3 regions of the Halomonas sp. SCS19 genome follow, and region 2 is predicted to be linked to each of the others. Evidence: predicted binding sites of a transcription regulator. Region 2 holds the regulator's gene; each other region holds the start of a gene.
The links. The regulator PhoB, encoded in region 2, activates phosphate uptake and scavenging genes when phosphate is short. The targets are predictions, from matches to a motif close to TGTCATANNNNTGTCANA.

Region 1 (9,969 bases), 820 kb from region 2:
GGAAGCAGCCACTGGCTGGCGAAGGCCGGAGTGCAGGAGAGGGTGACGCTGGCGGGTGTCGTTCGCTTGAGCAGACTTTCCAATGCCTCGGCGAAGGCGTCAAAGCCCTGGCGTAGCACGGGAGAAAGCTCCGTTGCCGCGTCGGTCGGGATCACCTGGCGGGTGCGACGCTCGAATAGCGCTACGCCGAGCCAGCTTTCCAGTTCCCGTACCTGGTGGCTGATCGCGGCGGGCGTTACCGCCAGCTCTTCAGCCGCCCCCTTGAAACTACGGTGACGTGCTGCCGCCTCAAAAGCACGCAACTGCGAGAGTGGTAGTCGGCGTCGTTGCATCGCATCCCTATGGATAAAAAATTTTTGTGCATCTGCAAAGAATAGATCGTTTGTCGGCCCGAATCGATTGGAAGATTCTGTCGTTCGTGCTCCACCAAGCATGAGCGGTACTAATCCCAAAGGAGAATCTTCATGGCTACACTGTTGCACCTTGATGCCAGCGCACGCTCCGGACTTTCCGGTAGTCAACCCCACGGATCGCATTCGAGACGCCTCAGCGCCCACTTCGTCACACAGTGGCAACGGGCACGTCCTGACGACAGGGTCGTCTATCGCGATGTCGGCCAGCAGCCGCCTCGTCCTGTCACCGGTGATTGGATTCATGCCGCCTTCACCAAGCCGGAAGCGCGGGATAGGTGGATGCACGAGGTTCTCGCGGAGAGTGATTCCCTGGTCGACGAACTGCTCGAGGCGGATCTGATCATCGCTGGCGTCCCGATGTACAACTTCGGCGTTCCGGCCGGATTCAAGGCTTATATCGACAATATTGTGCGAGTCGGGCGGACTTTCGGCTTTGATCGCTCCCGCCCAGGCTTGCCCTACTGGCCGATGCTGAGCGCCATGGGCAAGCGCTTGGTGGTGCTTGGTGCACGGGGTGACTATGGCTACGAGCCTGGTGAGCGAATGGAGCACACCAACCACGTCGAACCACACTTGCGTACCGTTTTCGCCTATCTCGGCATAGAGGAGTTGCACAGCATCGCCGTGGAGTATGACGAGTTTGCCGGCGAGCGGCTGCAGCAGTCTCTGATTCAGGCGGAGCAACGCGTTGAGGCGTTGGTCGACAGGCTGGCGGCCAGTCTGGACGTTCCTCGCGTTGTTTCCGATCCAGTCTCGGGGTGAGCGCACCTCCGTGACCGCTTCTACGATCGTCCCCTGCTGGGTACCAGATGCTCGGCAACAGATGTGATTCCCTGTCCAGCAAACGTCTGTATTGCAGAACTTGAAATAAGAATAGTCTCGCGGGATGAGAAATTTGCGCGTCTCGCCGTCAGAGGGCCGATGTGGTGAGAGGGAGTGTCTGATTTCCAACAATGTATTCTTCATGATAAGTCGGAAAAATCAGTGAGCGAGGTGGATGATGGGTGGTTATATAAGTAGAGATAGGGAGCCTGATCTGGCGGCTTCTTTCGGTGCGCTGGAAGAAAAACAGTTGTCAGTGAGCCAACCGCTTGCGCGCAATGGTGTTCTGCAGCCAGGAAAGGTCTATTTCATTCCCGCGAGGTGTGGCGCTGCCGTTGTACTGGAAAAAGGGCAGATGCTTACGCTGATTAACGTAAGTGGATTGCAGGTCTGCGATATGTGGGCTTTCAATACGAGTGATCCAGACGAATTTCTATCCATGGAACATACTCGAACCCATCTTGGGCGCTTGGTGCCGGTTGTCGGTGACAGTATGGTTTCCAATAGAAGAAACGAGATGCTGGAACTAGTGGAAGATACTTCGCCTGGGGTGCATGACACATTGATTGCCGCCTGCGATATCAATCGCTATAGACAGCTTGGCGTAAGCGAATACCATGACAACTGTGTTGATAATCTTCGAATGGCATTGCTTGCCATCGGCAAGGAGGTTTCGCATGTTCCATCACCATTCAATGTGTGGATGAATGTTCCACTTGATGGTGATGGCTCACTGACATTTGTGCCACCCGTGGCCAAAAGAGACGACAGGATCGTGTTCAAGGCAATGATGACCTGTTGCGTAGTCATGTCATGCTGTCCCCAAGATATTACGGCGGTCAACGGAGTTGGTAGCCAAACGGAAAGTATAGGAGTCATGCTCGGAGATTGAAGAAACACGGGATAGATGGCGATGCACTGCAACTCCGCCGCCGGCGCTAAAGGTTCTCATTCCGTCGAAGGTAAACTCCAGCCTTTGCGCTCCGGCGGCATCCGGCTCGTCATCGCTCACGATATGACTTCAGCATTCCCTCTCGTCGCTTCAAACGCCTCTACACGTTTTTTGGGCCAGTGGCAGCGAAGTTTAGCGATAGCGATCACGCTGCCTCTACGCGGGCTCGGGCTTCTTCTCCCTAGGCTGACCCTCACCTCCGATGTCCGAGGGCACCAGTGGCAGGTCCTCGGGCAGGTGGCGGGCACAGAAGTCCAGGCAGTCGAGGCCGTTGACGGCCTGGGGGGCCAGTGGACAATTCCATGGCGACTCGCGCAGCACTTCCGGAAGATGGTCGCTCAGGTCCTCCATGTCCTGACTCTTGGGCCAGCACAGCCAGCGCTCCCGTTCAGGGGTCTCGGGGTGGCGCCACTTCAGCATCCAGTCGTCGCCCCAGGGCAGTACGCCCAGGGTGTCGGGTTCGGGCGGCGGCAGACCCTGGAAGGCGCTGGCCCACCAGCGGGGCGAGAGGTGATGGCGTCCCAGGCGTCGGCTGCACTGGGCCAGCAGGGTACGCTGCACCACCATGACATCCAGGGCGCTGTCATCACGATAGAGCACATGGAGCGCGAGAGTGTGCGGTATTACGCAAAGCTCCCGCTCAACCAGTTCATCCAGTGACTCCCTGCTGTCGACCTCCTCGGCCAGGGCGCCGTCCAGCGTTACCAGGGTGACCGATTGTGGCGGTATGACGAGACAACAGGGAAGTGCCTGGTCGAGGCATGAAAGCGATTGGACATTGGCGGCGCTGCCCCGGTCGAGGCTCTGTTGATCGACACAGTGGACCCAGTACCAACGAGGCTCGGGATCTTCGTCGGCTGAAGGGGCGCGTTGGGGCATAAGAAGTATGCGCTGATGTCGGTGTCCCAGATTCCACATGGTTCTGGTCCTGTCGATAGCGATTGTTGGTGCACTGTGTCGACGAGCGAAGCCATTTTCTTTCACCAACTGTTACTCTTTTTACAATAGCGCTACTTCCTGTGCTCTGCGTCAACCTCGTCTATCGTCATACGAGTGTCATCTGGACTACCTAGTGTTGTCGGCGGACCGCCGTCGCCCCTGTGATCGACTTTCCCCTCCGATACCCGAGGCCGGCAACAGTGACTGGCACCGACAGCCCACGCCTTGACGGCGAACAGAGGGCTGCAAGAAGAGGACTGCGCAATGAGCAAGGAAATTGAAGATCATCGTCTGTTGAACCCCAGCCGTAATGAACCCTTCTCCTCGGTGCTCGACCGTCGTCTTTCCCGGCGAGGGGTGATGAAGGGTGGCATGGGCATGGCGGCCATGACCATGCTGGGAAGCTTTGGTCTCTCGGCCTTCGCCAACGAGCCGTCGTCAGGGATGGCCAAGACGCCGCTGGCGCTGGCCTTCGAGTCGATTGCCGGTTCGCGCAGCGACGCCGTGGTGGTGCCGCCGGGCTATACCGCCCAGGTGCTGGTGCCCTGGGGTACGCCGCTTGACGACAGCGCGCCCGAATGGAGCGAGGATCTGACGATGACGCCCCAGGCCCAGGCGGCCAGCGTCGGCATGCATCACGACGGCATGCATCCTTTCGCGCTGGATGAGAGCACGGCCTCCGAGCGCTTCCTGCTGGTGATGAACAACGAATACATCGACGAGAACGCGCTGTGGGCGCCCCAGGGCGGCCCTACCAACATGACCGAAGGCAAGCGTCCGGCGGACGAGGTGCGCACCGAGATCAACGCCCACGGGGTGACCGTGGTCGAGGTGAAGAAGGACGCCGATGGTCGCTGGAGCCACGTCAAGGGTTCCGCCCATAACCGTCGCTACACCAGCGCCACCCCGATGCACCTGTCAGGGCCGGTGGCGGGCAGCGACTATGTCAAGACCAGGTATTCCCCGGGCGGCACCCAGGCTCGCGGCACCAACAACAACTGTGCCCACGGCTACACGCCCTGGGGTACCTACCTCACCTGCGAGGAGAACTGGCCGGCCTACTTCGTCAAGAACGAAGGCCGTACCCTGGACGATGACCGTCTTGGCATCGCCAGTGGTCGCGGACGCTACGGCTGGGAGACCGCCGCGGGTGATGACAGCGAACGCGACGACGAATTTACCCGTCTGATCGGCGACCCCGTCGCCGACGACGCCAGCGGTGACTACCGCAACGAGCCGCGTCAGTTCGGCTATATCGTCGAGATCGACCCCTATACCGGCAGGCAGGCGATCAAGCGCACGGCGCTGGGCCGCTTCCGCCACGAGGGCTGCTGGCCGGGCAAGCTGGTAGCAGGCGAGCCGGTGGTGTTTTACTCCGGTCACGACTCGCGCAACGAGTACATCTACAAGTTTGTCTCGGAGGCGGCCTGGGACCCGGCGGATGCCATCGCTCCCGGCGCCGAGGCCGATCGCCTGGCGATCGGTGACAAGTACATGGACAGCGGCACCCTTTACGTCGCTCGCTTCAACGCCGATGGCAGCGGCGAGTGGCTGCCGCTGACGCCGGACGCTTCCACCCAGGATGGCCGTACCCTGGCCGAGGCGCTGGAACTCGACGCCGATGACCTGGCCGGGGTGATCATCCACACCTGTGATGCCGCCGACCTGATGGGTGCCACACCGATGGATCGCCCTGAGTGGGGCGCGGTGGACCCGTCCACCGGCGAGGTCTACATGACCCTGACCAACAACTCGAAGCGTACCGAAGACGGCACCGAGGCGACCCTGACCGGCGACGGCGACAACATCACCGCGCTGGGCAACGGCTACGCCACGGCACCGGTCAATGCGGCCAACCCGCGGGCGAACAACGAGGCCGGTCAGATCATCCGCTGGCGCGAGGGCAGCGATGCCACCGCCTTCGACTGGGAGGTATTCGTGTTCGGTGCCGCGGCCAGTGACCAGAACAACCTGTCCGGGCTGACCGCCGACAACGAATTCGCCAGTCCCGATGGGCTCTACTTCGATGAGCGCGGCGACGGCCAGGGCATCCTGTGGATCCAGACCGACAACGGCTACGAGGGCGTCACCGAGAGCACCAATGACCAGGTGCTGGCGGTCGTGCCGGCGGAGCTCGAGCGTGCCGATGGTGCCGCCGCGGTGATCTCCGGGGCCAACCAGGACAAGCTCAAGCGTTTCTGCGTGGGCCCCAACGGCTGCGAGGTCACTGGCATCTTCCCCACGCCGGACAAGACCGCGCTGTTTATCAATATCCAGCATCCGGGCAACTGGCCGGCCAGTGACGACGCGACCCAGGCGTCTGATGCCAGCGTGCGACCGCGCGCCGCCACGGTGGTGATCCAGCGCGAAGACGGCGGCCAGATCGGCGTCTAGGACGTGTCCGAAAGGTGCCGGCTTGCGTCGGCCTTTCGGGCAACCTCCAGGGGCGTTCTCTACGTCTGACGTCTTGCGCCGCCCCAGCACCCCGGCTCCCTTTTCAGGGAGCCGGGGTGTTTTTTCTAGGGTCTGGGTGTCCAGGGCTGGATGATCGGCAGCCTGAAGCGGGAGGCGGTTGGTCCGGGAACCGCTTGGGGCGGCCAAGGCGCAGGTCGCGCGGCGTCCGGCAGCCGTCAGGACACATGACGACAACATGAAAAGCCCCTCGCCAGCGTCGCTGGCGAGGGGCCTGGGTGGTGTTATCGACGCGCCGATGGCGCGTCAATGCGGGGCGTTACTCAAGCGCGAGCGGCGTAGGCGTACAGCAGCGTTTCCTGGGCGGAGATCGGTGCGGCCTCGCCCGGATCCTGCTTGATGTAGGTGCCGTCGGCCTGCAGCAGCCAGCTCTGGCAGTTGTCGACCAGGTAGGTCTCGAGGTCCTTGCGCACCCGGGCGGCGAGCTTCTTGTCGAGCAGCGGGAAGCAGGTCTCGACCCGATGGAACATGTTGCGCGCCATGAAGTCCGCGCTGGAGCCCCATATCTCGGGCTTGCCGTCGTTGTGGAAGTGGAACACCCGGGTGTGTTCGAGGAAGCGACCGATCACCGAGCGCACCCGGATATTCTCGGAGATACCGGGCAGGCCGGGGCGCAGGCAGCACATGCCGCGGATGATCAGGTCGCACTCGACGCCGGCCTGGGAGGCGCGGTAGAGCGCCTGGATCAGCTTGGGTTCGGTCAGCGAGTTGCACTTGACGATGATATGGGCGCGCTTGCCCTTGCGCGCGTAGCTTGCCTCCCGCTCGATCATTTCCACGACCCGTTCGTGCAGGGTGAAGGGGGCGTGCAGCAGCTTCTCGATCTGGCGGGTGCGGCCCATGCCGGACAGTTGCTGGAACACCTTGTGCACGTCGGCGCACAGCACAGGGTCCGCGGTGAGCAGGCTGTAGTCGGTGTAGAGCTTGGCCGTCTTGGAGTGATAGTTGCCGGTGCCGAGATGAGCGTAGTGGCGCAGCGCGCCCTTCTCGCGACGCACGATGTGCATCATCTTGGCGTGGGTCTTGTAGGCCATCACCCCGTAGATGACGATGGCGCCGGCCTCCTGCAGGCGCGAGGCCAGCGCCAGGTTGTCGGCTTCGTCGAAGCGGGCGCGCAGTTCGATGACCACGGTCACTTCCTTGCCTTGGCCGGCGGCTTCGACCAGGGCGTTGACGATGGGTGAGTCGGCACCGGTGCGATACAGCGTCTGCTTGATCGCCAGCACGTCGGGGTCGCGGGCGGCCTCGCGCAGCAGGTCCTCCACCGGGGTGAACGACTGGAAGGGGTGGTGCAGCAGGATGTCGCCTTCCTGCATCGACTGCATGATGGAGTTGGGTTGCTTGACCTGCTTGGGCACGCCGGGGGTAAAGGAGCGGTACATCAGATCGGGTCGGTCGGCGTCACCCAGTACCGACATCATGCGGGTCAGGTTGACCGGGCCATTGACCCGATAGAGGTCACTGGGTTCGAGCTGGAACTGCTTGATCAGGAAGTCGGAAAGCTCCTCGGGGCAGTTGTCGGCCACCTCCAGGCGCACGCCGCTGCCGTAACGCCGGGCCAGCAACTCGCCGCGCAGGGCCGAGGCCAGGTCCGAGACTTCTTCGGGATCCACCGTCATGTCGGCGTTGCGGGTCAGACGGAACTGGTAGCAGCCCTTGACCTTCATCCCCGGGAACACCTCGTCGGCGTGGGCGTGGATCATCGACGACAGGAACAGATACTCGGTGAAGCCTTCCTCGCACAGCTCTTCCGGCAGCGCGATGACCCGGGGCAGCGAACGTGGCGCCGGCAGGATGGCGAGGCCGCCCTCGCGGCCGAAGGCGTCCTTGCCCTCGAGCTCGACGATGAAGTTGAGGCTCTTGTTGACCAGCCGCGGGAAGGGGTGCGAGGGGTCCAGCCCGATGGGACTGACCACCGGGATGATCTCGGTGGAGAAGTAATCATGGACCCACTTGCGCTGCTGCTTGGTCCAGTCCCCACGCCGACGGAAGCGGATGTTGTGGGCTTCCATGGCAGGGATCAGCTGCTCGTTGAGGATGCGGTACTGACGCTCCACGTGCTCGTGGGCGATCTTCGAGATCTCGTCGAGCACCGAACGCGGGCTGCGGCCGTCGGCACCGGTGGTGTCGTCGCCCAGGGCCAGCTGGCTCTTCAGTCCGGCCACCCGGATCTCGAAGAACTCGTCCATGTTGGAGGAAAAGATCAACAGGAACATCAGGCGGTTGAGCAGCGGGTGCGCCTGGTCCAGCGCCTGTTCCAGCACCCGGATGTTGAACTGCAGATGCGACAGCTCGCGATTGAAGTAGAGGCTCGGGTCAGTGAGGTCGGCCTCAGGGTCCGGCATTGCCTTGGGCTTGATGCCGGTGCGCGTCTGGTTAAGGCGCGGCACCGGGGTATCGGCCTGGGGCGCGTCGCTCATCGAGACGTCGGACTTGCCCAGGGTCGCATGTTCAATCGTGGCGTTGTCGCTCTGCGCGTCTTCCATGGTGGTTCCTCATCGGGGCTCGGGAAGGGCGCCGCTCCCTCCCCTGATCAGCGGGCCAATAGCCTGGCCGCGCGTTTGGCAAAGTAGGTCAGCACGCCGTCGGCGCCGGCACGCTTGAAGCACATCAGCGACTCGAGGATGACAGTGTCAGCGTCCAGCCAGCCGTTGTCGAAGGCGGCCATGTGCATGGCGTATTCACCGCTCACCTGATAGGCGTAGGTGGGCACCCGCAGCTCGTCCTTGACCCGGCGGACCACGTCCAGGTAGGGCATGCCGGGCTTGACCATCACCATGTCGGCACCTTCGGTGATGTCCATGGCGACCTCGTGGAGGGCCTCGTCGCTGTTGGCCGGGTCCATCTGGTAGGTCGACTTGTCGGCCTTGCCCAGGTTGGCCGCCGAGCCCACCGCATCGCGGAAGGGGCCGTAGTAGCGCGAGGCGTACTTGGCGCTGTAGGCCATGATGCGGGTGTTGGGCAGGCCTTCACGCTCGAGCAGTTCACGGATGGCACCGATACGCCCGTCCATCATGTCGGAAGGGGCGACCACGTCGGCCCCGGCCTCGGCATGGGACAGCGCCTGCTTGATCAGGGTCTCGACGGTGCGGTCATTGGCCACATAGCCGTCTTCATCGAGGATGCCGTCCTGACCGTGGCTGGTGTAGGGGTCCAGGGCGACATCGGTGATCACGCCGAGCTCGGGCAGGGCGGCCTTGAGCTCGCGCACGCTACGCTGGACCAGGCCGCTGGCGCTGTAGGCTTCCTCCGCCAGCTCGCTCTTCTTGTCGGCGTCGACCACCGGAAACAGCGCAATGGCGGGAATGCCCAGCTCGACGGCCTCGCGGGCTTCTTCGATCAACAGGTCCAGCGACAGGCGCTCGACCCCGGGCATGGACGGTACAGCCTCACGGCGGCCTTCGCCCTCGAGCACGAAGACTGGCCAGATCAGATCGTCGGCACTCAGCTGGTTCTCGCGCATCAGGCGGCGGGAGAAGTCGTCCTTGCGCATGCGGCGAGGACGGCTGGCGGGGTAAAGACGAGGGGTAATGGCACTCAAGACGGCACTCCACGGAAGCAAGGATTCGGCGCCACGCGCTAGTCTGGTGGCACTTCATGACAAAAGCATGACATTGATTGAGTATATTCCTCCTCTCCCGTTCGCCGAAAGTCGCGTCTTGTCGCACCCGTGGCGACTCTCTAGAGTAGTGGCAGTCTTGGCCGCGTCCGGGCCCGTTCGCGACGCGCTATAAAGGAGAATGACATGAGTAAACAGGTAGCGATCGTCTTGTCGGGCTGCGGCGTACAGGATGGTTCCGAGATCTACGAGACCACCCTGACCCTGCTGCGCCTGGACCAGCTGGGCATCGCCTATCGCTGTTTTGCCCCGGATATCGCTCACCAGGAGGTGATCGACCACCACAGCGGGGAGGCCGTCGAGGCGTCGCGCAATGTGCTGGTCGAGTCCGCCCGCCTGGCTCGTGGCGAGATTTCGCCGCTGGACGAACTGTCGGCATCGGACTTCGATGCCCTGATCCTGCCCGGTGGCTTCGGGGTGGCCAAGAATCTTTCGAACTACGCCACGGCCAAGTCCGAGATGGAGGTCCACGAAGACCTGGCTGAGTTGTTGATCGAGTTTCACGATGCGCGCAAGCCGATCGGTCTGATGTGCATCGCGCCGGTGCTGGTGCCCAAGGTGCTGGGGCCGGGCATCGCCGTCACCATCGGTACCGACCCCGAGGTGTGTGGCTGCATCAGCGCCATGGGCGGCCTGCATCGCAGCTGTGCGGTGGACGATATCGTGGTGGACTTCGAGCATCGCCTGGTGACCACCCCCGCCTATATGCTGGCCACCCGCATCAGCGAGGCGGCGCTGGGCATCAACAAGCT
Region 2 (9,969 bases):
GAACAAGCCCTTGCCGAGATACTCGAGGCCTGGCGCCCCAACGCCATGGCCTGGCATGAAAAACTCGGCCACTGGGTGCGGGAGCTGTGGCAGTTTCTGTCCCAGGGGCCACGCGACGCCAATACCGCTGGTGGCGTCTGGCCGGCGATCTTCGGCACCATCCTGATGGTGCTGTTGATGTCGATTCTGGTCACGCCCTTTGGGGTGTTGGCGGCGGTCTATCTCAATGAGGTCGCCCACCAGGGTCGATTGACCCGACTGGTCCGGATCGGCGTGCGCAATCTGGCCGGGGTGCCGTCCATCGTCTACGGCGTGTTCGGCCTGGGGGTCTTCGTCTATGGCATCGGCGGCAGCATCGATCGCTGGTTCTTCGAATCGACGCTGCCCTCGCCGACCTTCGGCACCGGCGGGCTGCTGTGGGCCTCGCTGACCCTGGCGCTGTTGACCTTGCCGGTGGTGATCGTGGCCACCGAAGAAGGTCTTTCGCGGATCCCGCTGCACCAGCGTGAAGGCGCCCTGGCGCTTGGGGCCACGCGCTTCGAGACCCTGACGCGGGTGGTGCTGCCGATGGCCACGCCGGCGATGCTGACCGGCCTGATCCTGGCGGTGGCCCGGGCCGCCGGCGAGGTGGCGCCGCTGATGCTGGTCGGGGTCGCCAAGCTGGCGCCGCAGGTGCCGCTGGACGGGGAGTTTCCCTTCCTCCACCTTGAAAGGAAGTTCATGCACCTGGGGTATCACATCTATGACGCGGCCTTTCACTCCAGCGATGTCCAGGCGGCGATGCCGCTGGTGTATGCCACAGCGCTACTGCTGGTCACGGTGATTCTGGTGCTTAACCTGACTGCAATATTCATGCGTCACTATTTGCGTAAGCGTCATGGTGCCCCGGTGCGCCGATGATGCAGGGAGAGGCAATGTCCATCGATGGCGAGCTGCCCAAGCGTCAGCTGGCCCAGGCAAGACTGGGAAATCGACGCGGGGCGGTCATGGAGTTTTCCGCGGCCGATACCTGCCTGGATATCCAGGGTTTGACCCTGGCCTATGGCGGCAAGACGGCGCTCAAGGATCTGACCCTGCGCATTCCACGCCATCGGGTCACGGCCTTTATCGGGCCGTCGGGCTGCGGCAAGTCGACGCTGTTGCGCGCCTTGAATCGTCTGCACGACCTCAATGAGGACGTCAGTCGTCACGGCCAGATTCATCTGGACGGCCACGATATCCATGACCCCAGGGTGGCGGTGGCCGAGCTCAGGCGTCGGGTGGGCATGGTGTTTCAGGCACCGAACCCCTTCCCCATGTCGATCTACGACAACGTCGCCTTTGGCCTGCGTCTGCAGGGAGGCTTGAGCAAGCGCCGCATCGACGATGTGGTCGAATGGGCACTGAAGTCGGCGGCGCTGTGGGACGAGGTCAAGGGGCGTCTACGGGCGTCGGCCTGGTCGCTCTCGGGAGGCCAGCAGCAGCGTCTGGTCATCGCCCGGACCCTGGCGGTGGAACCCGAGGTGCTGTTGCTCGACGAGCCGGCCTCGGCCCTGGATCCGATCTCGACGCTGAAGATCGAGGAGCTGATTCGCACACTCAAGCCGCATCTGACCCTGGTGCTGGTGACCCACAACATGCAGCAGGCGGCGCGGGTGTCGGACTATACGGCGTTTTTGCACAACGGTGAGCTGGTGGAGTACGGCCCGACCGACACCCTGTTCACGCATCCGCGCCTGAGGCGCACCGAAAACTACATCACTGGACGCATGGTGGGCTAGCGTCCCGTCCCATGCTTCTTCAGGAGACCTTCATGGATATCACCAGCGATACCCACAGCCAGCACATCTCGAGGCAGTTCAATCATGAGCTCGAGGAACTCAAGACCCACCTGATGGCCATGGGTGGCCTGGTGGAAAAGCAGGTGCAGGATGCCGTCAGTTCGTTGCTCGACGCCGACTCTGCACTGGCCTCTCGTGTGGTCGACAACGACCGTGCGGTCAATGACATGCAGGTCAAGATCGACGACGAGTGTACCCGCGTGCTGGCACGCCGTCAGCCGGCGGCCTCGGACCTGCGACTGGTACTGGCGGTGATTCGTGCGGCGTCGGATCTCGAGCGTATCGGTGATGAGGCCAGCAAGATCGCGCGCAACGCCATCGAACTGGTCGACGGCAACAACGGCACCCGCGGCTTCGTCGAGGTGCGCAATATCAGCGAGCACGTGCGTCACATGATGCGTGACGCCCTGACCTCCTTCGCGCGTTTCGACACCGAACTGGCGATGCAGGTGGTGCAGGAAGACGAGCGGGTCGACAGCGAGTATCAGAGCGCCATGCGCTCGCTGATGACCTTCATGATGGAGGATGCGCGTTCGATCTCTCCGGTACTGGGCATCATGTGGATCCTGCGCGCGCTGGAGCGTGTCGGCGATCACGCCAACAACCTGGCCGAGTACGTCATCTATCTGGTCAAGGGCCTGGATATCCGTCACATCGACCCTGACGACCTCAACCAGGAACTGCTCGACGACAGCAGCACGTCTTGACCTCGACGCCCTGAGCGGCGTCAATAGGCCGGCCCCGTCAGGGTCGTTGCCTGCACTCTGAGCATCGGGCCATCGTCGAGACGATGGCCCGATGTCGTTGGGGCACTGTCATCTTCAGCCACTGCCAAGGATCGATGTCATGCTGAATGCCCTCGAGGCGGTCCGCCGCGGAACCCGCCTGGTCTATAGCCAGGGCCTGCGTCGTTATGTGTTTCTTCCCATTCTGGTCAACCTGCTGGTCTACGCCGGCATGCTCAGCTACGTGCTCGGTGAGTTCGGTGGCTGGCTCGATAGCTGGATGGCCATGGTGCCGAGCTGGCTGGAATGGCTCGACTGGCTGATCTGGCCGTTGTTTGTGGTCAGCCTCGTGCTGATCGTGTTCTTCAGCTTTACCCTGGTTACCCACCTGATCGCCGCCCCCTTCTACGGCTTCCTGGCAGCCCGGGCCGAGGTCGAGCTGACCGGCCGCGAGCCCATCGATGATCGTGGCTGGCTCAAGACCGGTCTCGACGCCCTGGGCAGGGAGCTGTTGAAGCTGGCCTATATCCTGCCGCGCATGATCGGGCTGTTTATCCTGAGCTGGATTCCGGTGGTCAACCTGATCGCGCCGCTGTTGTGGGCGGCCTTCAGCGCCTGGGTCATGGCGATCACCTACCTCGACTACCCGATGGATAACAACAAGGTCAGCTTCGCCGACATGCGCAAGCGCCTGTCGGCGCGCTGGTGGCCGAGTCTCAGCTTCGGTGGCCTGGTGACCTTGATCACCTGGATCCCGCTGGCCAACCTGTTTCTGATCCCCGGGGCCGTGGCCGGCGCGGTGCTGATGTGGGATCAGCACTATCGGCAGTTGCCGGTGGTAAGGCGTTGAGCAGCAGTTTGAGCACCGCTATCGGCGTTGTCGATGGCCGTACGGCGTTGAGTAGCGCTGTCGATGGACGTGCGGCATCAAAAGGGGAAAGCAGGGAGGCACCATGACGGCGCTGTTGCCTAGTCTTTTGCTCTATATCGCGGCGGCGCTGGCCGAGATCGCCGGTTGCTTTGCGGTGTGGCGCTGGTGGCGAGATGACGCCTCGGCCTGGTGGCTGCTGCCCGCGGTGGCGAGTCTGGTGGCCTTCGCCTGGCTGCTCAGTCAGATCGATGCCGACTACGCCGGGCGTGCCTTTGCCGCTTACGGGGGCATCTACATCGTGGCGTCGCTGGGCTGGCTGTGGTGGGTCGAGCAGCGCCTGCCGGATCGCTGGGACCTGATCGGGGGAGTGCTGTGTCTGGTGGGTGCCGCGGTCATCCTGCTGGGGCCCAGGAGCTGATGGGAGCACGCTCTGTTCGTTCTGGCGGGGCCTAGTGCACAGCGCCTGCGCGGCCGAGCGCCACCGGGTCGGCCGCTGCCAGCCGGCTCGAGGGAAAGATGCAGCGGAAGGTTGCGCCCTCGCCGAGTCGGGAGTCGATATCCAGGCGTGCCTCGTGGCGCAGCAGCACGTGCTTGACGATGGCAAGCCCCAGGCCGGTACCACCGGTGGCGGTGCTGCGGCCCTTGTCGACCCGGTAGAAGCGTTCGGTAAGGCGTGGCAGGTGCCTCGGATCGATGCCTTCGCCGTCGTCTTCCACCTCGAGGCAGGCGCCTTCGCCGTAGGCACGCCAGCGTAGCGTGATATGGGCGCCGTCACCGGCGTAGCGCACCGCATTGAAGGCCAGGTTGGAGACCGCGCTGTGCATCTCCTTCTCGCTGCCGGTGAGACTGCGCGATTCTTCGACGACGACCTCGATCTGCTGGCGCCCGCCTGACAATGCCTCGGCGTCGCGCTTGACCGCCTGCAGCAGGGTGGTGGGGTCGAGGCGAACGTGGTCGCTGCCGCCCTGGTCGTTCTCGAGTCGTGACAGCAGCAGCAGGTCGTTGACCAGATTCTGCATGCGGCGCGTCTGGCTCTGCATCTGGGCGACCCCCTTGCCCAGGCGCTCCGGCAGCATGCCGGCCATGTCGCTGTAGGTCTCCAGGTAGCCGGTGAGCACGGTCAACGGCGTGCGCAGCTCGTGGGAGACGTTGGCGACGAAGTCGCGGCGCATCTGTTCCAGGCGATGCAGACGGGTGATATCGCGGGCCATGACCAGGCGTTCATCGTCACCGTACAGGGTGATCTGGAACTGCAGGATCATGTTCTCGTCGATGGGGGAGGGCAGGCTCAGCGGTTCGCGGTAGTCACGGGCATTGAAGTAGCCGACGAAGCGCGGGTCGCGCAGCAGGTTGGTGATGTGCTGGCCGCGGTCCAGCGCCGGCTTCAGGCCGAGCATGCGCTCGGCGGAGCTGTTCCACCACTCCAGGTCGCCGTGGCGATCGAGCATCACCACGCTGTCGCGCATTGCCTCGGATGACTCCTGGATACGCTGGAGGGTCGAGCGCAGGCGGCGCTGGGTGATCCGCTGGCCCTTTTGATAGCGATAGAGGCGATCGAACAGCTCGCCCCACAGGCCACTGGCGGTGGGAGGTTCCTGCTGGGGGCGGTGGGTCAGCCAGTCGTGCATCGCGTGCAGGTTGCGCAGGTGATAGCTGAGCCCAAGCGCCAGGCCCAGGCCGATGCCTACGCTGGACAGCGAGAAGGGCCAGCCCAGCAAGGCGCCGAGACCCACCAGCACGGCCAGGCGCCAGACTTCTCGTCTCCACAGACGACCCACGTCAGTTCTCGGCTCCGTTCACCTCATCCCTCCTGGTGCTGCGTTGCGTCGATGGCTCGCTCAGACCTTGGCCGAAAAGCGATAACCGGTACCGCGTACGGTCTGGATCAGTTGCTGATGGGGTTCCCCCAGGGCCTTGCGCAGGCGGCGGATATGCACGTCGACGGTACGTTCTTCCACGTAGACGTTGCCACCCCAGACCTGATCGAGCAACTGGCCACGGGTGTAGGCGCGCTCCTGGTGGGTCATGAAGAACTGCAGCAGGCGATATTCGGTGGGGCCCATGTCCAGTGACTTGCCGTCGACGCTGACGCGATGGCTGACCGGGTCGAGCTTGAGGCCTTCTACCTCCACCGGGTCCTCGACGCCCCGCGGAGTGGCGCGTCGCAGCACTGCCTTGAGTCGGGCCACCAGTTCTCGCGGCGAGAATGGCTTGGTGATGTAGTCGTCGGCGCCGGCTTCGAGACCCTGGATCTTGTTGTCCTCCTCACCCTTGGCGGTGAGCAGGATGATCGGCAGCTCTGCGGTGGTTTCCTCGCGCTTGAGCCGGCGGGCCAGTTCGATGCCGCTGGTGCCCGGCATCATCCAGTCCAGCAGCAGCAGGTCTGGCTGGTCATCGACGATGATGGCGTGGGCGGCCTGAGCATTGTCCGCCTCGAGCACCCGGTAGTCGGCCATTTCCAGCGCCACCGCGATCATTTCGCGGATCGGGGCTTCGTCATCGACGATCAGTACGGTCTTGGCGGTCATCCCGGGAGCCTCTTGGTCAGGGTCTTACACTCGACGGTGACAAATGACACCACGTCAATGTGACAATTAGATGACATTGTATCCATTGTCGAGCGACCGAGACGGGCATTTCCCTCACCCGAGGGAGGGGTAGAGGCTCAGTCCGAGTCCGGCGAACAGCAATAGGCCCGACCAGTGGTTGTTGAGAAAGGCCTGGAAGCAACGGTCGCGGTCACGGCTCTTGATCAGCCGCTGCTGGTGGACAAAGGTCGCGCCCATGGCCAGCCAGCCGAGCCAGAAGAAGCCGCCCAGCGCCAGCAGGCTGCCGGCCCAGGCCAGCAGCCCCAGGGTAGCCAGCTGCAACAGCGCAATGATACGGGTGTCCCAGCGGCCGAACAGTACCGCGGTGGACTTGATGCCGATCTTGAGGTCGTCGTCGCGGTCGACCATGGCGTATTCGGTGTCGTAGGCCACGGTCCACAGCACGTTGGCGGTAAACAGCAGCCAGGCGACCATCGGGACTTCGCCGAGCACCGCGCCGAAGGCCATCGGAATGGCCCAGGAGAAGGCTGCGCCCAGCACCACCTGGGGGAAGTGGGTGTAGCGTTTCATGAAGGGATAGCTGGCGGCCAGCACCGCTCCGATCAACGACAGCCACACGGTAAAGCCGTTGGTCAGCCAGACCAGCGCGAAGGCCGATCCCAGCAGGCACACGAACAGCACCTTGGCCTCCCGCTCACTGATGCGGCCGGTGGCCAGCGGTCGGTTCTTGGTGCGTTTGACGTGGCCATCGAAGTGGCGATCGGCGTAGTCGTTGACCACGCAGCCCGCCGCCCGCATCAGGTAGACGCCGGCGACGAAGATCAGCAGGGTGTCACGGGCCGGAATGCCCTCGGAGGCCACCCAAAGCGCCCACAGGGTCGGCCACATCAACAGCCAGGTACCGATGGGGCGGTCCAGACGCATCAGCGCCAGAAAGTCGGGAATTCGGTTCAGGTATCCAGGGGGACGCAGCAGCGAACGATCCATCGGTCTCTCTCATGCTCTGGCGCAGGTCAGGCGAAAATGAGGCGTAAGCCGGGCAACAGTCGCTCCTCGGAGAAACATCGCCGAGAAGCCTTGGCGCAGCCTAGCGCGAGCCGACGGCCATGACCAGCCAGGCGGCTCGCTCCGAAGGTGGCGACGGAAGGGCGATGGCGGGGTGACAGCCGGTGAGCGACAGCTAGTCAGCCGGTGGCAGAGGCCGACAGCGACAACGCTCGGCCCATGGTCGGCATAAAGCTCTCCTGCACCAGCAGCACCCAGCCGCTGTGACGAAATACCGAGCGGCGTTGCCACAGTCCGGTATAGCCGTGGATCGGCCTGGTGTTACGGCCGATCTGAATGGCGCTGCGCTCGAGATCGGGCTGGCGAAACAGCCAGCTGCCGAGAGAGGTCTCGCCGAGGCCTTCGAAGGGAGCGTCGTGACGCTCGACGATCGGTGCCACGCTGCGCGCCACCACCCAGGGCTCCTCGTCCACGCACAGGGCGACCTCGCGCAGCCAGGCCTGCTCGTCGCTGGCCAGGCCCAGCACGTGGGCCTCGTCAGGCCACGGCAGGCCCTTGGCCTCCGCCAGCAGGCGTACGCGAAAGTGCCCGGCGCCTGCCGCCTCGATCAGGCGTTCTGTCAGGGAGTCCCGCGAGGCCAGCCAGGCGTGCCAGTCAGCGGGCACCGCGATGCCACCGGAGGCCAGCGACACCCAGCCGGGGTCGACGATATCGGCCGCGTCGGCATTCGGCGAAGCGGCTGTGGCTGGCGCGGGATTACCCGGTTCGGACCCCGAGCGCTCCCCCAGGGAGCGGAATGTGGAAGGAAGCTGTGTCATGCGGCCTCGGCAGGGCTGTCGTCACCGGAGGGCGGTGCTCCGGTCGGTCGGCGCATAGTGTACCATGTGGCCCAGCACTCACCCGCTGGTGTGGCCCCGTGCGGGCCGGCCCAGCTTCAACAGCGACCGCCCGGCGGTCGTCGGCAGAGTCGAAGGAAGCGATGCAAGGACCCTTGACCATCATCGGTACCGGCATGGCGGGCATAGGCCTGGCACGCCAGGTGCGGGCGCTGGACGCCCACCGACCGATCACCCTGATCAGCGCCGACTCAGGCGATGACTATTCCAAACCGCTGCTGTCCACCGGCTTCGCCAAGGGCCTGGCGGCGGATCGGCTGGCCGCGCGCTCGGCGCTGGAACTGGCCGATCAACTGGGCGCGGTGGTACGTCCCCACACCAGGGTCGATGCCATCGATCTGGCGTCGCGCACCCTGAGCCTGGGCCAGGAACGCCTGCCCTGGTCGGATCTGGTGATTGCCACCGGTGCCAGCCCCGTGGCGCCCTTCGAGATTCCCGATGCCCTGGCCGGACGGGTGTTCTCGATCAATGATCTCGACGACTATCGGCGTTTTTCGGCAGGCCTCGAGGCGCTGGGGCGCCCGGCTCGGGTGGCCATCGTCGGCCTCGGACTGGTCGGCTGTGAATTTGCCAACGATCTGCACGCCGGTGGTCATCGCGTCTGCCTGGTCGGCCCTGAACCCTCGTTGCTGCCCAGGTTGCTGCCACGGCGGCTGGGTCAGACCCTGAGCCAGGCCTTCATCGAGGCCGGCATCGACGTCATCCATGGCCGTCTGGTGAGCAGGCTCGAAGGTGCCGGTGGTGACATCGGTGTGCACCTCGACGACGGCCATGAGCTGGAGGCGGATATGGTGCTGGTGGCCACCGGTCTGAAGCCGCGCTCTCGGCTGGCGCGAGAGGCCGGTATCGCGACAGATAATGATGCCATCGCCGTCGATCGCTACCTTAAAAGCTCCGATCCTCGTGTTCATGCGCTGGGTGATGTGGCCTCGGTGGACGGTGTCAATGCCATGTACGTGCAGCCGCTGCAGGCTTCGGCCAAGGCGCTGGCTGCGACCCTGTGCGGTCGTCCCACCCAGGTGCGTTACGGGCCCTGGCCGGTGCTGGTCAAGACGCCGCTGCTGCCGGTGGTGGCGCTGCCGCCGATGACCGACAAGGTGCATTGGCGAATCGAGGCCGACGGCGAGGATATCAGCGCCCTGGCCGAGGATGACGAAGGGCGTCTGCAGGGCTTTGCGTTGACGGGAAAATGCGTTCGTCGGAAAGTCGAACTGGCGCGGGCGGCACCGCCGTTGCTAGGCTAGGTTCGTCAACGGCGCGGGTTGTACGCGATACAGCCGTCGTTGAAGGTGCCACCGAGGCAGGGCAATTCTATCGGGGACGACCGCCACGACGTGTGGCTGGCCGGTGCCGTATCGCCGGTTTCGTACCGATGGAAGAGGCAAGGTCCCGTCGGCGGTGGCTCTCGCTAGTCGAAAGACAGTCAGGAAGCGCTGAGCGCACCGTGATGTTCATCGTCGTGGTCAACGATCCTGTTGTCACGGCGCAGGGCCGGGGACTGCCCGTGTGGACACTCGGACAGTGTTTCCATAACAATGATGCCGGTGTCACGGCACCGGAGTATCAAGCCAAACCAGGAGGGCTGTATGCGCAAGCCAGAACTCGCCGCGGCGATTGCCGAGCGTGCCGATCTATCCAAGGACAAGGCCAGCCAGGTGTTGAACGTCATCCTCGACGAAATCACCGGTAGCGTGTCTTCCGGCCAGGACGTGTCGTTGATCGGCTTCGGCACCTTCACCGTGCGCGAGCGTGCCGCCCGCACCGGCAAGAACCCTCAGACGGGCCAGCCGCTGAAGATTCCCGCCAGCAAGACAGTCGCCTTCAAGCCCGGCAAGGGGCTCAAGGACGCAGTCGCCCGCTGAGGTGACGACTACCACCGCCTGTCCTCCAGGCGGTGGATCGATATCGCGGCCCGGTAGCGGGCCGCGCCTACCCGTCGACCGGTGAGGCAACATGACCCTGAGACTGATGCTGTGGCTGCTGGGCGTCATGCTCAAGCGGGCCTTCAAGCGCAAGGCGCGATTCCGCGAACGTCTGCAAGACCGGGGTGGGCTCGATTGGGGCATCGCCACCGAAGATCTGTCCATCGCGCGCCACTATCGC
Region 3 (9,969 bases), 540 kb from region 2:
AGTCGCGCCAGGCAGCGTGAACGATATCCGCGTTGGGCATGTCGTCAGCGACTTTCGGCAGAATCTCCATCACTTCGCGGGCGATCGCTTCGCTGGTGCTGAACAGCCACACCGGTGAATTCGGGCCGTGCTCGGCCTGGGACACCAGGTCGACGGCGATGGTCATCGGGTCGGCGGATTCGTCGGCGATGATCGCCGACTCGGTGGGGCCGGCAAACACATCGATACCCACTTCACCGAACAGCAGGCGCTTGGCTTCGGCCACGTAGGCGTTGCCGGGACCGACCAGGATGTCGGCCTCGCGGCCACCGAACAGACCGAAGGCCATGCTGGCCATGGCGTGGACGCCGCCCATCTCGAGGATCATGTCGGCGCCGGCCACATGCATGGCGTAGGCCACCGCCGGGTTGATGCTGTCGCCCCGGGGCGGCGAACAGGCCACCACGTGTTCGACACCGGCGGCCTTGGCGGTGGCCACGCTCATCAGCGCCGAGGCGGCGTGAGCGTAGCGGCCGCCCGGCACATAGCAGCCGGCGCTGTGTACCGGCAGCACACGCTGACCGAGCAGCACGCCCTCTTCGGTCTCGATCTCGAAGGAGGTCAGGCTGTCACGCTGGGCCTCGGCAAAACGGCGGATCTGGCGGTGGGCGAAGTCGATGTCGTCCTTGACCGACTGGGGCACGCTGTCGATCAACTGACGCCGCTTGTCGTCGCTCAACACAAAGTCGCCGGTCCAGCCGTCAAACTTCTCGGCGTATTCGCGCACGGCCGCCTCGCCGCGGGCACGAATATCCTCGAGCATGCCACGCACCGCTTCCGTCACGCGCTGGTCTTCGGCGGCAACGCCAGCGGCGGCCTCCGCCGTCTTGAGATGACGAATGGTCATTGTTGTCTCCGAATAACGTCGTCGAGGGCGCCCGAACTCAGCGGGCGCCTGCCCTGAAGCGCCCTGGGCCTAGCCCTTGTAGTCGGGGAAACCGAAGGTATCGGGATAGCCGAACAGCGCAACGGCGCCGCCGGTGTGCAGGAAGACGACGTTCTCGTCCTGCTTGAAGTGGCCCTGGCGGATCAGGTCGATCAGCCCTGCCATGCCCTTGCCGGAGTACACCGGGTCCAGAAGGATGCCTTCGTGACGGGCCAGCAGGGTGACCGCCTCGATCATGCTGTCGGTGGGCACACCGTAGCCCTCACCCACGTAGTCGCAGTTGGCGACCACCTGGTCGCGGCTGACGACGCCGGACAGGCCGAGCTTGGCTTCGGTCTTCTGGGCCAGGGCAAAGACGTTGGCTTCCTGCTTGTCCTTCGGCGCGCGAACGCCGATGCCGAGCACCGGGATACCGGCGTTGCAGGCGCTGAGGCCGGTGACCAGGCCCGCCTGGGTGCCGGCGCTGCCGGTGGCGTGGACCAGATGATCGATGCGCAGACCCATGTCGTTGGCCTGGGCCAGAAGTTCCAGGGCGGCATTGACGTAGCCCAGGGCACCGATCTCGTTGGAGCCGCCGCCGGGGATGATGTAGGGCTTCTTGCCTTCACTCTTCAGACGATCGGCCAGGCCTTCCATCTCGGCGGCCATGTCGGCACCGCCCGGGCGCTTCTCGACGCTGGCGCCGTGGAGCTGATCAAGGAAGACGTTGCCGTTGTAGTTGTAGTTGGGGTCCTCGCTGCCGGTGCGGTCTTCCAGCAGGATGTGGCACTCGAGCCCCAGCTTGCAGGCGGCGGCCACGGTCTGGCGGGCGTGGTTGGACTGGGTGGCGCCCTGGGTGATGATGGTGTCGGCGCCCTGTTCCAGGGCGTCGGCCATCAGGAATTCAAGCTTGCGGGTCTTGTTGCCCCCGGTGGACAGGCCGGTGCAGTCGTCGCGTTTGATCCACAGCCGCGGACCGCCGAGCAGCTTGCTCAGGTTGTCCATGGGCTCCAGCGGAGTGGGCATATGGCCGAGACGGACACGGGGAAAACGGGACAGGTGCATACGGGCCTCCAGGCGAGTCATTGTTGGCATTGGCGTGCTCTCTTGACGACCTACGTCGAAAGACACAGCAGGCCTGAAGGCCTGCCCTCGAGCGATCGCTTCCAAGTTAAGCCTCGCCTGGAACATGAGACCAATGCCAAGTTGCTCGCCAGCTGTTAAATTTTTGCATAGCCACTGCTTAGCCCCGGCCGCCACCCACTAAGGCAGACCAAAACACCAATGAAGATCGAATGGATAGAGGATTTTCTCGAGCTTATCGAAGCGGGCACCTTTTCCCAGGCGGCCGAACGGCGCCACGTCACCCAGCCGGCATTCTCGCGCCGTATCCGCCAGCTGGAAGAATGGCTGGGGGTGGCGCTGATCGATCGCAGCGCCTCGCGCCTGGAGTTGACCGCCCACGCGCGGGCGTACGAGCCCCAATTACGAGAGTGGCTGGCACGCCTTTACGCCATGCGCAGTCGTCTCAGAAGCGATGCCCGCCAGGGGCCCAGGGCCATTCTGACCACCCAGCACACCCTGACCGTCAGCTACCTGCCGCGCCTGTTGCGCCACCTGCGTCATCACGCGCCTGAGGTGGGACTGCAGATCACCTCGTCCGACCGCAGCCAGTGCATCCACGACTTCGAGCAAGGCAAGGCCGACCTGTTGCTGTGTTCGGAGCTGGAGGGCGCCCCCCTGTTCAGCGGCAGCGACAGCGTCGAGCGGCTGTCACTGGGCGTTGAACGGCTGTTGCCGGTGTGCGCATCGGATCATCACGGTGGTCTCATGCACGAACTCGAGGAAGGTCAACGACTGCCCTTGATCGGCTACGATCCGGACAGCTTTCTTGGCCAGGCCCTGGCGACGCCTTACCTGCTCGATGCCCAACGCCACTACGAGATCGAACTGGTCTGCGAGACCGCCTTCACCATCGGCATTCGCCAACTCGCCCTGGCCGGTCTCGGCATCGGCTGGCTACCCCACGGGTTGATCGAGGAAGACCTCGAGAGCGGCAAGCTGATTTCCTTGCAGGAAATCCTCGGCGGCCCCTCTCTGGAAGTGGCCTGCTATCGCCATCGCGACGAAGCGGCAGTGGCAGCCCCCCTGTGGCACCTGCTGGAAGAACGCCCTCCCGCGGTCTAGCACTCCCCTGCAGTTCGAAGCCCCTCGATCTCGCACCTCAAACTCCCTGAGGGGCGGCGGAAAGCGTCAGCTCGATGGCGTCGTGGCGCCAGTACTCATCATCACAGTCGATGGCACGGCCGTTCTGGTCGTGGTTGATGCGGGTGATGCGCTGGGCGGGGCTGCCGCGTACCGCGTTGAGCGCGCTGGCGGCGTCGCTGGAAAGTACACAGGTGCCGAGCTCGTAGCTGACCCGCCCGACCCGGATGCCGTACTCGCGGCGGTAGAGCTCGGTCAGCGATTCCCGCGCCAGATCGAACTCCAGAATGGCGGGAAAGCAGCGCGGCAACAGATGGTGTTCCACGTAGAGCACCCGGCGTTCGTCCACCAGCCGGGCACGACAGATGCGGTAGACGCGCTCGCCTTCGGCGAGTCCCAGCCGGCGGGCGACCGTGACGGGCGCGATCACTTCCTCGGCACTGAGCAACAGGGTGCGGGCGCTGCGCTGCTGGGATCGCACCATCTCGTGAAACGGCAGGCAGGCCAACAGGTCATAGCGTAGCCGTGGCGGCGACACGAACCAGCCGCGCCGATTCTCGCGATACACGCAGCCCTCCGCCTCCAGCTCATTGAGTGCCTCGCGCAGGGTGATGCGGGTGGTCTGGAGGCGCGCCATCATGTCTCGCTCGCTGGGCAGACGGCGATCGCCCCGTGTCGAGGCCAGACTCAGCAAGGGCGCAAGACGCTCGCGCAGGCGATGGGAGGGGGAGGCGTCGTGCGAGGTGTCGTCAGGGACAGTAGGCAAGGCGGACTCTCGAAGCTCTGACCAGGATCGCCGCCGGGCAGTATCCGGCGGCGTCCAGCTTTCTGGTATAGACCAAAGAAGGTTCAACGTAATTTCAGCAGTCTAGTGGCAAGCCGGTGACAACGCGATGACAGTGCTCGAACGAGTCGGGTTTTTCGTCCTTTACCTAGCTCATATGGACTGAGACGAGACTGCCACGCAACTGACACGAGGCTGTCACGCTAGCTCCTTAGGGTGATCGTCAACGGGAACTGATCTAGACCAGAAAGGCGCATCGGTTTCCGTCGACTTCTCGCCCCTGACCCGGAGACCCTCTCGTGATCGTCACTTCTCTGCGTTACCCGACCCTGACCGCCCTGGCCTGCGTTGGCCTGCTGTCCACCGCCGCCCAGGCAAACACCGCCGAGCTTGAGTCACTGATCGAGGCCGCCAAGCAGGAAGGCCGCGTCGACAGCGTCGGCATGCCCGACACCTGGGCCAACTGGAAGGACACCTGGGCCGACCTGGAAAGCGTCTACAGCCTGGCGCACACCGATACCGACATGAGCTCCGCCGAGGAAGTCGCCAAGTTCAAGGCCGAGGGCGAGAACGCCACCGCCGATATCGGCGACGTCGGCTTCGCCTTTGGTCCGATCGCGGTGCAGCAGGGGGTGACTCAGCCCTACAAGCCCACCACCTGGGACGAGATCCCCGACTGGGCCAAGGACGACGATGGCCATTGGATGCTCGGCTACACTGGCACCATTGCGCTGATGATCAACAAGAACCTGGTGGAAGAGGACCAGCGCCCGAGTTCCTTCACCGACCTGCGCGAGGGTGACTACTCGGTATCGGTGGGCGCCGTGGGCCAGGCTTCCCAGGCCAACAATGCGGTACTCGCCGCCGCCTACGCCGCCGGTGGCGACGAGGGCAATCTGGCCCCGGGCCTCGAGCTGTTCGCCGAACTGGCCGAGCAGGGCCGACTGTCGCTGGCCGACGTGTCCATCGCCAACCTGGAGAAGGGCGAAGTGGAAGTGGCCCTGCTGTGGGACTTCAACGCCTTGAACTACCGCGACCAGATCGACCGTGACGCCTTCGAGGTGGTGATCCCCTCGGACGCTTCGGTGACCTCCGGCTATGCCACCATCATCAACACCCACGCCCAGCACCCCAACGCCGCCAAGCTGGCCCGTGAGTACATCCTGTCCGACGAAGGGCAGTTCAACCTGGCCGAGGGCTACGCTCGCCCGATCCGCGCCGAGCACCTGACCCTGCCCGACGACATCGCCGCCAAGCTGCTGCCCAACGAGCAGTACGCCAGCGCCCGTCCGATCCAGGACTTTGCCGCCTGGGAACAGAGCGCCAAGGTGCTGCCGCGCCAGTGGCAGTCCGAGGTGCTGATCCACCAGCAGTGATCAAGCGCTGAGGACAGCGCCGCTACGTCGATCGACCGCTGAAGACAGTGCCCAAGTGGCCTGTCTTCAGCGCATTCCACGTCTTATCGCGACAGCGCCGCGCCCTGTATTGCCGCGCGGCCGGGAGTCATCATGACCAGACCCGTCATACTGGTGGTGCTGGACGGCCTCAATCACGCCGTCGGCCATCACGCCATGGGCCACTTGAGCGCCCTGGTAGAGGCCGGACGCGGCTACACCACCCACCTCGACTGCGAGCTGCCGGCCATGTCTCGGCCGCTCTACGAGTGCCTGCTGACCGGCGATCGCCCGGTGGACTCCGGGGTAGTGCACAACGACATCGTGCGCCGGTCCCATGGCATCAGCCTGTTCGACCTGGCCCGCGGCCAGGGCCTTGCCACCGCTGCGGCGGCCTATCACTGGGTCAGTGAGCTCTACGTCAAGGCGCCCTTCGAGCGCACCCGCGACCGTTTTCTCGACGACCCTGCGGCGGCCATCCAGGCCGGCATCTTCTACTGGCAGGACCACTATCCGGATGATCACCTGTTCAGCGACGCCGAGGCCCTGAGGCAACGCCACGCGCCGGACTTCCTGCTGGTTCACAGCATGAACATCGACGATACCGGCCACCGTCACGGCGGCGACTCGCCCCAGTACAGAAACGCCGCCCGCCACGCCGACATCGCCCTGGCCGACTACCTGCCAGGCTGGCTGGCCGACGGCTGCCAGGTGATGATCACCGCCGACCACGGCATGAACGCCGATCGCTCCCACTCGGGCCTGCTGGAAGAAGAACGCCGGGTGCCGCTGTGGCTGTTCGGCGACGCCTTTGCCGACCCCGCCGGACGGGTCATCCGCCAGACCCACCTGTGCGGCACCCTGGCAAGCGTCCTCGGGCTCTCCCACGACAAGCCCTGGCATCCCGAGTTGCTGGCCGCGTCCAGCAGCGCAGGCGTCGCATCCACCGCGAACGCCACCTGCAACGAGGAGGCCGGCTCGTGAAGGCGCCCCTACCGGCCTGGCTGTGGCTTGTGCCTTTCGCCGTGATATTCACCGCCTTCCAGCTGGCGCCGATGGCCTGGGTCGCGATCAGTGCCTTCAACGTCAACGGCGACTGGGGCCTTGGCCACTTTCAGGAGATCGCCCAGTCGGCGTTCTTCCGCCAGGCGATCTGGAAGAGCCTGACCATCTCGCTGGTGTCCAGCGCCATCGGCCTGGTCATCGCCACCCTGACCTGCCACGCCCTGGTGCGTTCCGGCGGACGCCTGAGGCGAGCGATGATCGCCTTCACCAACATGACCTCCAACTTTGCCGGCGTGCCGCTGGCCTTCGCCTTCATCATCCTGCTGGGGGCCAACGGCGTGCTGACCCTGGCGCTTCAACGACTCGGCATCATCGAGGACGTGCGTCTTTACTCCACCGGCGGGCTGATCGTCATCTACACCTGGTTCCAGATTCCGCTGGGCATCCTGCTGCTGTTCCCGGCCTTCGCCGGCCTCAAGGCCGAATGGCGTGATGCCGCCAGCCTGCTCGGCGCCGGGCGCATCGCCTACTGGCAGCGCATCGGCCTGCCGGTGCTGTGGCCGGCCCTGGCCGGCACCTTCACGGTACTGTTCGCCAACGCCATGGGCGCCTACGCCACCGTCTACGCGCTGGTCAACACCAGCTACAACCTGATGACCATTCGTATTGCCAACCTGGTGGCCGGCGACCTGTTCCTCGAGCCCAATCTGGCAAGCGCCCTGGCGCTGATTCTGGTGATGCTGCTGGTGCTGGTCACCCTGGTCCAGCAGTGGCTGTTGAGACGGAGTGCACAGCATGGCTCACGCTGAAACCCTGCCGGCTCACAAGAGCCCGACCGCAGCGCCGCTGTCGGCGACCTTCAACCCCTACGCCTGGATCGTCGGCAGCGTCTTCGCGGTGCTGGCCCTGCCGCTGGTGGCGACCCTGGGTTACGCCCTGGCCACCCGCTGGGGCGCGACCCTGGTCCCCGATGGCCTGACCCTGGCCTGGTTCGTGGAGCTATGGACCACCCCGCGCTTTGTGGCGGCCTTCGCCCGGTCGCTGGCTGTCGCCGTGGGTGCCCTGGCGCTGTCGCTGGTGCTGGTGATGCCGGTGGCTTTGCTGGCCCACACCCGCTATCCGTGGCTGGACCGCTGGATGAACACCCTGATCCTGATGCCCTTCGCGGTGCCCCCGGTGGTGTCCTCGGTGGGGCTACTCAAGCTCTACGCTGGCGGCCCGCTGCCGCTGGTGGGCACCCCCTGGATCCTGATTCCCACCTACTTCACCATCGTGCTGCCGTTCATGTACCGCGCCATTGCCAACAGCCTGCGTGCGGTGGACGTGCAAAGCCTGATGGACGCCGCCCAGCTGCTGGGTGCCGGGCCGCTTAAAGCCTTCTTTCTGGTCATCCTGCCCAACCTGCGTGGCGGGGTGCAGATCGCCATCTTCCTGTCGTTTTCGTTCCTGGTCGGCGAATTCGTCTTCGCCAACATGCTGGTGGGCACCCGCTTCGAGACGCTGCAGGTCTACCTCAACAATATGCGCGGCGCCAGCGGCCACTTCACCAGCGCCCTGGTGATCACCCTGTTCGCCTTTACCCTGATCCTGACCTGGCTGGGCAATCGCCAGGCCGAGCACACCATCACGGAGGCCACACGATGATGGCTGCCACTACACCTGCCACCCAGCGCGCCGCCCCGTCCACGGTCCCGTCCACTATCCCGTCCTCGGTCCAGACCACGACCCCGTCCGCGCCAGGCCGCCAGGAAAGCGGCAACGCGGTCTCGCTGAAGGGGCTGGCCAAGCGCTTCGGCGAAACCTCGGTGTTCGCCGACATCGACGCCGATATCGAGCATGGCGAGTTCATCACCCTGCTGGGGCCGTCCGGCTGCGGCAAGTCGACCCTGCTGCGGGCCATCGCTGGGTTGACCTCGCTGGACGCCGGCAGCATCCACATCGGCGGTGACGACATCACCCGCCTGCCGCCCCAGCGGCGCGGGGTCGGCATGGTGTTTCAGCACTATGCGCTGTTTCCCAACCTCAAGGTCGCCGACAACGTCGCCTTCGGCCTGCGCATGCAGAAGGTCCCCGGTGACGAGCGCGCGCGCCGGGTAGACGAGGTGCTGCGCCTGGTCGAGATGCAGGACCAGGCGCACAAGTTTCCCCACCAGCTGTCGGGCGGGCAATGCCAGCGGGTGGCACTGGCACGCTCGCTGGTGGTGGAACCCAAGGTACTGCTGATGGACGAGCCGCTGTCGGCGCTGGACGCCCGCATTCGTCGACATCTGCGCGACCAGATCCGCGAGATTCAGAAGACCCTCGGCCTGACCACCCTGTTCGTGACCCATGACCAGGAAGAGGCCATGTTGATGTCCGACCGGGTGTTCCTGATGCACCAGGGGCGGATCCTGCAAAAGGACACCGCCGAGGTGCTCTACACCCGGCCCCGGGACGAAAACGCCGCCGGCTTCATGGGCCACTACTGTCTGCTCGACGCCGTCGAGGCCGCGCCACTGCTGGGCTTTCGCAGCCAGGCCGGTCGTGTCGCGCTGCGCCCCGAGGCGCTCTATCTCAGCGTGCAGGGCCGCCCTTTGGGTGGCGAGCGGCCGGCGCGGGTGGGACCGGGCGTCAGCGGTCGTGTGCGTCGACATCGCCTGCTCGGTAACATCGTGCGCTACGACATCGACTGCGAAGGCACCAGCCTCGCCGTCGATACCCTCAATCGCTCCGCCCGCAGCCTGCTGCCCGCCGGCTGCGAGGTGACGATCCACGTCGATCTCGACGAGGTTCAGGAGCTGGATGCATGAACGACCTGACGAGCCCTGTCACCATGACCACTGACGCCTGCCACGGCGATGCCGCCAAGGCCCCCGACGCGCCCATGACCCTGGCCCTGTTCGACCTCGATGACACCCTGCTCGACGGCGACATCACCGGACTATGGAGTCAGTGGCTGATCGATCTCGGCTGGATCGAGGACGGCGACGCCTACCGCGCCGCCTTCGCCGAACACATGGCCGCCTACGCCGCCGGAACGCTCGACATGGAAGCCCATCTGGCGCTGTTGCTGACGCCGCTGGCCGGCCGCAGCGAGGCCGACGTCAGGCAACAGGTCGACGCCTTCCTCGAGGCCAAGGTGGTGCCCCGGCTCTTCCCTCAGGGCCACGAACGCCTGGCCTGGCACCGTGACCAAGGCCATCGGGTGGTGATCATCTCGGCCTCGCCGATCCACGTGGTCGGCCCGCTGGCCGAGCGCCTCGGTGCCGATCAGGCGCTGGCCACCGCTCTCGAACTCGACTCCCGCAGGCGCTACACCGGCAAGGCCGAGGGCATCCGCACCTTCCAGGGCGGCAAGCTCGAGGCGCTGCGCGAGTGGCTGGCCGAGCACACCCCGGTGGAGAGCTTCGGCTACTCCGACTCGCGTAACGACCTGCCCCTGCTGGAATTCGTCGACCGTCCCTTCGCCATCAACCCCGACTCGACGCTTGACGCCACCGCCCGCGAGCGCGGCTGGCCGGTACAGTGGTGGCGGCAGGTCGACTGAGCGTGGAGGCACCGGGCGGAAGAGGTTAGGCTGTTACCTACTTTCTAATCTACAACGAGCCGCCCGTATGACCTCTCCTGCCACCATCGCCCTGCTGGGCACCGGTATCATGGGCCTGCCCATGGGCCGTCATCTGATCCGTGCAGGCTTC

Region 1: a site for PhoB is predicted at 3,231-3,248, ahead of NFH97_RS12445 (PhoX family protein). Genes of this name have one in related genera too.
Region 3: a site for PhoB is predicted at 3,991-4,008, ahead of NFH97_RS11210 (UTRA domain-containing protein). Genes of this name have one in related genera too.

Annotation. Positions count from the first base shown of each region.
Region 1 covers NZ_JAMSHN010000001.1:2,830,426-2,840,394, forward strand. The annotation lists gene NFH97_RS12425 (LysR substrate-binding domain-containing protein) at 1-434, opposite strand, end outside; gene NFH97_RS12430 (FMN-dependent NADH-azoreductase) at 465-1,175, shown strand; gene NFH97_RS12435 (DUF1989 domain-containing protein) at 1,411-2,127, shown strand; gene NFH97_RS12440 (hypothetical protein) at 2,344-3,066, opposite strand; gene NFH97_RS12445 (PhoX family protein) at 3,391-5,520, shown strand; gene ppk1 (polyphosphate kinase 1) at 5,862-8,084, opposite strand; gene hemB (porphobilinogen synthase) at 8,132-9,139, opposite strand; gene elbB (isoprenoid biosynthesis glyoxalase ElbB) at 9,344-9,969, shown strand, end outside.
Region 2 covers NZ_JAMSHN010000001.1:2,012,160-2,022,128, forward strand. The annotation lists gene pstA (phosphate ABC transporter permease PstA) at 1-900, shown strand, start outside; gene pstB (phosphate ABC transporter ATP-binding protein PstB) at 987-1,760, shown strand; gene phoU (phosphate signaling complex protein PhoU) at 1,793-2,527, shown strand; gene cysZ (sulfate transporter CysZ) at 2,667-3,395, shown strand; gene NFH97_RS08720 (YnfA family protein) at 3,499-3,834, shown strand; gene phoR (phosphate regulon sensor histidine kinase PhoR) at 3,866-5,194, opposite strand; gene phoB (phosphate regulon transcriptional regulator PhoB) at 5,255-5,944, opposite strand; gene ubiA (4-hydroxybenzoate octaprenyltransferase) at 6,059-6,952, opposite strand; gene NFH97_RS08740 (chorismate--pyruvate lyase family protein) at 7,150-7,788, opposite strand; gene NFH97_RS08745 (FAD-dependent oxidoreductase) at 7,950-9,110, shown strand; gene NFH97_RS08750 (HU family DNA-binding protein) at 9,453-9,728, shown strand; gene NFH97_RS08755 (hypothetical protein) at 9,820-9,969, shown strand, end outside.
Region 3 covers NZ_JAMSHN010000001.1:2,548,398-2,558,366, reverse strand. The annotation lists gene hisD (histidinol dehydrogenase) at 1-886, opposite strand, end outside; gene cuyA (D-cysteate sulfo-lyase) at 956-1,999, opposite strand; gene NFH97_RS11215 (LysR family transcriptional regulator) at 2,189-3,091, shown strand; gene NFH97_RS11210 (UTRA domain-containing protein) at 3,129-3,875, opposite strand; gene NFH97_RS11205 (ABC transporter substrate-binding protein) at 4,193-5,269, shown strand; gene NFH97_RS11200 (alkaline phosphatase family protein) at 5,402-6,271, shown strand; gene NFH97_RS11195 (ABC transporter permease) at 6,268-7,101, shown strand; gene NFH97_RS11190 (ABC transporter permease) at 7,088-7,936, shown strand; gene NFH97_RS11185 (ABC transporter ATP-binding protein) at 7,933-9,081, shown strand; gene NFH97_RS11180 (HAD family hydrolase) at 9,078-9,818, shown strand; gene NFH97_RS11175 (NAD(P)-dependent oxidoreductase) at 9,886-9,969, shown strand, end outside.